Regions from separate parts of the Actinobacillus porcitonsillarum genome, predicted to be linked through region 1. Evidence: riboswitches for the same ligand, from Rfam matches in the RefSeq annotation. Region 1 holds a riboswitch; the other holds the start of a gene.
What was found. A riboswitch is a leader RNA that binds a small molecule or an ion and turns the genes downstream of it on or off. The one in region 1 is predicted to bind lysine.
Positions count from the first base shown of each region.

Region 2: another riboswitch for lysine. It lies ahead of DDU33_RS09615 (Na+/H+ antiporter NhaC family protein); the one in region 1 lies ahead of lysC (lysine-sensitive aspartokinase 3).

Region 1 is NZ_CP029206.1:1,591,244-1,594,774, reverse strand. It holds gene DDU33_RS07630 (LPD38 domain-containing protein) at 1-674, opposite strand, end outside; gene DDU33_RS07625 (MazG-like family protein) at 845-1,354, shown strand; gene DDU33_RS07620 (preprotein translocase subunit SecG) at 1,351-1,653, shown strand; gene DDU33_RS07615 (hypothetical protein) at 1,673-1,957, shown strand; lysine riboswitch at 2,071-2,259, shown strand; gene lysC (lysine-sensitive aspartokinase 3) at 2,342-3,531, shown strand, end outside.
Region 2 is NZ_CP029206.1:1,990,935-1,994,465, forward strand. It holds gene DDU33_RS09610 (substrate-binding domain-containing protein) at 1-199, opposite strand, end outside; gene DDU33_RS09615 (Na+/H+ antiporter NhaC family protein) at 372-1,907, opposite strand; lysine riboswitch at 2,036-2,232, opposite strand; gene DDU33_RS09620 (H-NS family histone-like protein) at 2,425-2,817, shown strand; gene purU (formyltetrahydrofolate deformylase) at 2,882-3,531, shown strand, end outside.

The DNA of each region.
Region 1 (3,531 bases):
GCAAACTCATTCGTTGTGCCAATCAATTGGTTTAAGAATGGGGTGCGAGTTCGTCTGCCAAGTTGTTCACGATTTGGATTTTCAATAAAAATCGTTTGTAGTTCTTTCAATGAGCCAAGCATTGAACCATACCCATCAAGGAGGTTTTTAATCTGTTCTGGGTGCATATCAATACCTAATACATCGTTTAATTCAACAGCAACATCTTTCCAAAATTGTGCGGTTGTTGATTTGGATTGTTCCGATTTTAATTTATCATCACGCACAAAATTAGTGGTGATTTGGCTACCAAATGCTGAACGATTTAACACATTTTGCATTAAAGGTTGCAGAATTGTTGGTGTTGCTGTTAAGGCAAGTTTTTCTAATGGAAATTTTGCAGCCGAAATTTCACTAGGGGAAATCGGTGCAAAGGTTCTCATGGAATGCACAAACATATTGGTTGCGGCTTCCGACATTGAAATATCTGCCATTCCTGCTTTCACGATATTCACAGAGAAATTCCATGCCATTTGTGGCATACCAAAACCCACAGGGATTTTGAAGTATTTGTCTAGGCCCAATGGGAGTGGAATATAACGTGTAATATCGCCAAGCTGATCCATTTTATTACCGCCCTCATCGTCATCATCTAACGCTCGTAATGCAGCATAAAGTGGCATCATTACCGCCATATATCACTTTGGGTTCACAATGGCGTATCTTATTTTCATATAGATAAACCAAAGACAATTAACTTTGGTTTTTTAATGAGACATGCTCTATGGAGCAAGGCAAAAGAATTGAGTAAGAAAGAAGATAAATTATCAGAATTATTAAAAAGTATTGAGTTGAAGGAAATTAAATGAACCGACTTATCCAACAAATCAAGCAATGGGCTGAAGACCGCAACCTGATTAAAGGCTCAGCGCCACAAAAACAACTCTTCAAATTTGCCGAAGAGCTAGGCGAACTCTTCGCAGGACACAACAAAAAGGACAAAGAACTGATTAAAGACAGCATTGGCGACTGTTTTGTCGCGCTAACCATTTTAAGCGCCCAATTTGGTTATCACTGCTTAGATAATGACATTCTTGAAGCCTACGAATGCTACCAATTCCCTCCCGAGAAATTTTCCGGCACCACAAATTTAAATTTTCTCTTAAGCTGGGCAGGAAACCTCGCCAGTGCTTTAGAATACGAAGAAATAGCCGAACCTTTTGAACTTATTGGATTGTTGGCTTATAACTTAATGCATTACGCCTACGGTGCAGGATTTGATTTCTACGATTGCGTAAAACACGCCTACGACCAAATCAAAGACCGCAAGGGAAAAATGATAGATGGTGTGTTTGTTAAAGAGGAAGATTTATGACCGAAGCCATCAGCGTAAACCACCGCACTTTCCAAACGCTCGCCATACAGTCATTACGCTACTGTATGGGGCGTAGAACCTTTGCTGTGATAGATTGCGTGGAGTTTATCCGTGAACATTGGCAAGACCTTACCAAACACGCCAAAGCCATCATCATTCGAGATCTAGACGAAGCATTGCAATCCCACGAAGACGACCTAAAAGCCAGCAAAGAATTTTGCTACTTGGGCGATGAGTGCGATTACCGAACGTGGAAAACCCTAAGAGAATGGATCAACACACAACCTAGCTTTCGCTAGGTTTTTTATTGGAGGAAATATGGAAAATTTATCCTTTTCACAGAAAGGCGAAAAAGAAGCCTTAAACTCAATTAGAATGATGGCACTTGCTAATTTAACCGAAGATAGCGTATTACTTCTAACAGTTGAAGATGTTGCCATCATGGCACAGCGTGATCGTTCTGTTATTGATAAAAAGATAGTAAAGCTTCCTTCATTTCCTAAACCTGTATCAATAGACCCAAATAACCCCAACCCTCGCCCACGTTATGTTGCTGGAGAAGTTGTTCGTTGGTTTAGAGCAAATTCAAAACGCTTTAAATAAATTATTGCCCTTCAACAAAATTGTGATAAGCTATTCAAACGGAGTAAAATCCGTAACCTTTAAAATTAACCGTTACGCCAAAATTACGCATTTTTAGCGTAACTTATTGATTTTAAAGCAAGAGAGGTGCAACATTCAGGTAAGCTAATCTAAGGCAACTAGGGCTGATTGAGGATTAGACGATGGGAGTGATTGCCGAGGTGTGAATTCACTAGACTGGAATGAACATCGGCTAGGTTAGGTTGAATCCTACTAGCTGTCATTTAAAACACTTTTGTTTTAAATGGAGTGCTCTGATTGAATGGTACCAACCGACTAATCTACTCAATTTCCTTTCCGAATCCACTACAACCACATTTTTTATTATCTTTTTAGGGAAATCTTATGTCTAAACTTTCTGTGGCTAAATTTGGTGGTACCAGCGTTGCAAATTTTGACGCTATGACATTATGTGCAAACATTGTAACAACAGATCCAAATACACGTGTTGTCGTATTATCTGCTTCAGCAGGTGTAACAAACTATTTAGTGGAATTAGCAAACGGCTGTGATAAAACTCGCCGTACTGAAATTCTCGAAGCGGTTAAAACCATTCAATACAACATTATTGATAAACTTCAAGAACAAGCACAAATCCGTGCAGAAATTGATACCTTATTGAATCATATTACTGCGTTAGCAGAATCAGCAAGCTTAGCGACATCGGATGCGCTTACTGATGAGCTTATCTCGCACGGTGAAATGATGTCTACTAAAATCTTTACTCAGCTTTGCGTAGAACGCGGTTATCCTGCCGTATGGGTTGATGTTCGTGATATTGTGGCTACGGATAGTCAATATGGAAAAGCTGTACCGAATGACGAAAAAACAAAATCACAAGCTGACGCCATTTTAAAACCACTTCTTTCAGCTGGCAAAGTAGCGATTACTCAAGGATTTATTGGTCGTAACGATGAAGGAAAAACAACAACGTTAGGACGCGGTGGTTCTGACTACTCTGCTGCACTCTTAGCCGAAGTTCTTAATGCTGATGATGTCCTCATTTGGACCGATGTGCCAGGGATCTACACAACAGATCCTCGTGTTGTACCAAATGCTCAACGTATTGATACCATGGCATTTAATGAAGCGGCTGAAATGGCAACCTTTGGTGCGAAAGTTTTACACCCGGCAACCTTATTACCTGCTGTGCGTAGCAACATTCCTGTTTATGTTGGTTCAAGCAAGGCACCGGAACAAGGCGGTACTTGGGTAACACGTGATCCACAACCACGCCCAACATTCCGTGCGATTGCTTTACGCCGTAATCAAACACTTTTAACGCTATCAAGTCTTTCGATGCTTCATGCAAAAGGCTTTTTAGCTAAAGTCTTCACGATTCTTGCAAAACACAATATTTCTGTGGATGTCATTACAACATCTGAAGTGAGCATTGCGGTAACTTTAGATAAAACGGGTTCTGCTTCATCCGGCGCTGATATGTTATCTCAAGCATTACTTGATGAGTTGAATGAACATTGCCACGTACAAGTTGAGAATGATTTAGCACTTGTCGCTATCATTGGTAACAATTT
Region 2 (3,531 bases), 400 kb from region 1:
ATTGAGAATTCTGAGAATCATTAAACAATAATTGAAGATGATGAGAAATTGCTTTATTTGACATTTCCTTTTTCATCAATTGTATAAAGTCATCGCCATGATGATAAAAGGTTATGCCGACACGAGTCTCTGCATATCCAGACACTGAAAAACCTAATCCCATCGCCACAACTAAAGGTTTGAAATAACTTGTTTTCATTTTAATTCTCCTAATCCTACACAAGTTTTGTAGAATGGGATCATAGTACTCCTCTTGGAGTAAAAATGATGTGAGCTTGTTCACATTTCTCAATATTTTTAAAATAAAAAGCGGTAAATACTTAACTTTGCAAAATAAAGAAAAATATTTACCGCTTGATCAAACGACAACTTTAATCTGTTTTTCTCGCTTTAAATACGAAAATTAAAATCGCCATGACAATTGCCGTTGTTACAAAACCAAATAGACCAGATTCCGTAAAACCGAGAACTAAGTAGCCAGCAATAGATGCACATGCCACTAGTAATGCATACGGGAGTTGCGAGATAACGTGATCCATATGATTACATTGCGCACCTGTTGAAGATAAAATCGTGGTATCTGATACAGGAGAACAGTGATCTCCACAAACGGCTCCCGCCATTACCGCAGATAAGCATGGAATAATTAAATTAGGATCTGAGTTTACCGCCATTGAAGCTCCAATCGGTAACATAATACCAAATGTTCCCCAGCTTGTTCCCGTTGAAAATGCCATAACAGAAGCTAAAACAAATAAAATTGCAGGTAAAAAGGCTGGATTGATATTACCTGCAACAAGGCTAGATAAATACTTCCCTGTTTGCATGTCGCTCACCACACCATTGATAGTCCAGGCGAAGAAAAGAATCAAAATCGCACCAGACATCATTTTAGCGCCTAAACCATAAGATTTAACGTATTCAGCGACAGATAAACTACGATTTAATGCCAAGCAAATTGTTAATACGATTAAGCTTAATACGCTACCTGTTACAAGAGAAATCCCTACGGTTGTATTTTCAAAAGCACCTAATACACTAAATTCCGTACCATTTGCAGCTAAAGCATCTCCGCCTGTTTTTAGCATCATTGCGACAGTACCAATAATCAACGCAATAATAGGTAAAATCAGATGAGAAACTTTCCCTTTACTTTCGATAATCTCATCCTCAACTTCTTCTTGATGAGATGCATGACGCTCAAATCGAGCCATTGAACCAATATCAAAACTAAAATAAGCAACGAAAAATACCATGACAATAGAAAAAATGGCATAGAAGTTCATTGAACTCATGGTAATAAATGCGCCTAATGGTGTATATCCGGCAATAGCGTGGGTTGTTAATAAACCGGCAACGAGTGTGATGATATATGCACCCCAACTTGAAATCGGCATCATGACACACATAGGCGCTGCGGTAGAATCCAATATATAAGCCAATTTTGCTCGTGAAACTTTAAATTTATCTGTTACCGGGCGAGCAATTGCACCAACTGCTAAGCTATGGAAATAATCATCAATAAACGTTACGAAAACTAAACAAGCTGCAACTAATTTTGCACCACGTTTACCTTTTATTTTAGTTTGAGCCCAATTTGCAAAGGCTTGATTAGCGCCAGATGCACTAAGCAATGAAGTTAATACGCCAAGTAAAACTAAAAAGAGAATAATACTGATATTATTCGCATTAAATCCCTCATCGCCACCTTTATAAATCAGAGAAATAACACTATTTTTTAAGTAAATAAGCGCACCAATAACATCTCCACCTGAAAGCATTAATGCCCCAACTAAAATACCAACGCTTAATGAAATCAGTACACGGCGAGTCATAATGGCAAGCATGAGAGCCAATAACGCCGGTACAACAGACCAAAATGATGCTGAATAATCGACAAGATTCATAAAACCTCTAAAGTTATTTTTGATAAAAGATATTGTAAAAATAAGATCTACTGAAATGATTCACACAAAGAGGTAAATTACAAGGAAGGGGATTGGATAAAGAATATGTCTAAACGAACCCTAACCTAACTCACAGTAGCACTCCGCAAACTTATTTAAATGTCTTTCATTTAAATTAAGTATCACGACAGTGTCGTCCCTTTCGATAACGACCCCAACCAATTAAGATGACGCTTAATTGATTTCGGCAGATACGCCTTTCTTTTTTCCTCATCGTTTTCCACTCAGAAAAAGTACTTATCGGACCTGCGCCTCTACAATTTGTAGGATTGCAGCTAGAGTACATGAAATCAAGGACTTAAACAAGAGTATTTTTATAAAATAGCCTTTTACCTTAAATCATTTTTGATTTTTATTATTTACCCTCCAAATATATTAGGGTAATATAATAGATATTGTTTAATATAAAAAACAAAAGCTAAATATTTGTTACTTATTTTTTATAGAGGAACTAATGATGTCTGATGCATTAAAAACATTATCTAATATTCGTAGCTTACGTGTTATTGCACGAGAAACATCTCTAGAACAATTAGAAAGTTTACAAGAAAAGCTCGCAATTGTTATTGAAGAAAAGCGTGAAGAGTTAAAAAATCAAGAATTAGAACAAGCTAAATTCTTAGAAGGTTTAAATAAATATAAAGAAATGCTTGCTCAAGACGGCATTTCAGCGGAAGAACTTGTTGCATTACTAGGTGGACAAGTTGAGAAAAAAGTACGTAAAGCCATAGCTCCTCGCCCAGCAAAGTATAAATTTATTGATGCCAACGGCAATGAAAAAACATGGACAGGCCAAGGTCGTACACCGCGTGAATTAGTGGGCAAAAACCTCGCTGATTTTGAGATCTAAATTATTATAAAACATAAAGAGAACCTTTATTGGTTCTCTTTTCTATTTTTTAGGAAGTATAATCATGATCGAAACAAAAATTTTATTAACGGAATGCCCTGATAGTACAGGGCTTGTCGCCAAAATCACGAATATTTGTTACAAACATCAACTTAATATTTTAAAAAATAGTGAATTTGTTGAAAACGAAACCAAACGTTTTTTTATGCGTACTGAATTAGAAGGTATTTTTAATGATCAAACCTTATTAGCCGATCTTCAATTTACCTTACCAGAAGGCTCTTCTTATCAACTAAAACCTAAAGCGCGTAAACGCATTGTTATTCTTGTTACAAAAGAAGCACACTGTTTAGGCGATATTCTCATGAAAACATATTATGGTGGTTTGGATGTCGAAATTGCTGCCGTAGTAGGGAATCATGATTCTTTACGCCAACTTACCGAACGTTTTGATGTCCCGTTCTATTTAGTCAGTCATGAAGGATTAACACGTGTTGAGCACGATAAGCTTTTAGCAGAAAAAATTGATCAATATAATCCTGATTATATTGTTCTTGCCAAATATATGCGTGTATTAAATCCGGAATTTGTGGCTCGCTACCCTAACCGTGTTGTTAATATTCATCATTCATTTTTACCCGCATTTATTGGTGCTAAACCTTATCAAAGAGCTTATGAGCGAGGCGTAAAAATTATCGGAGCCACCGCACATTT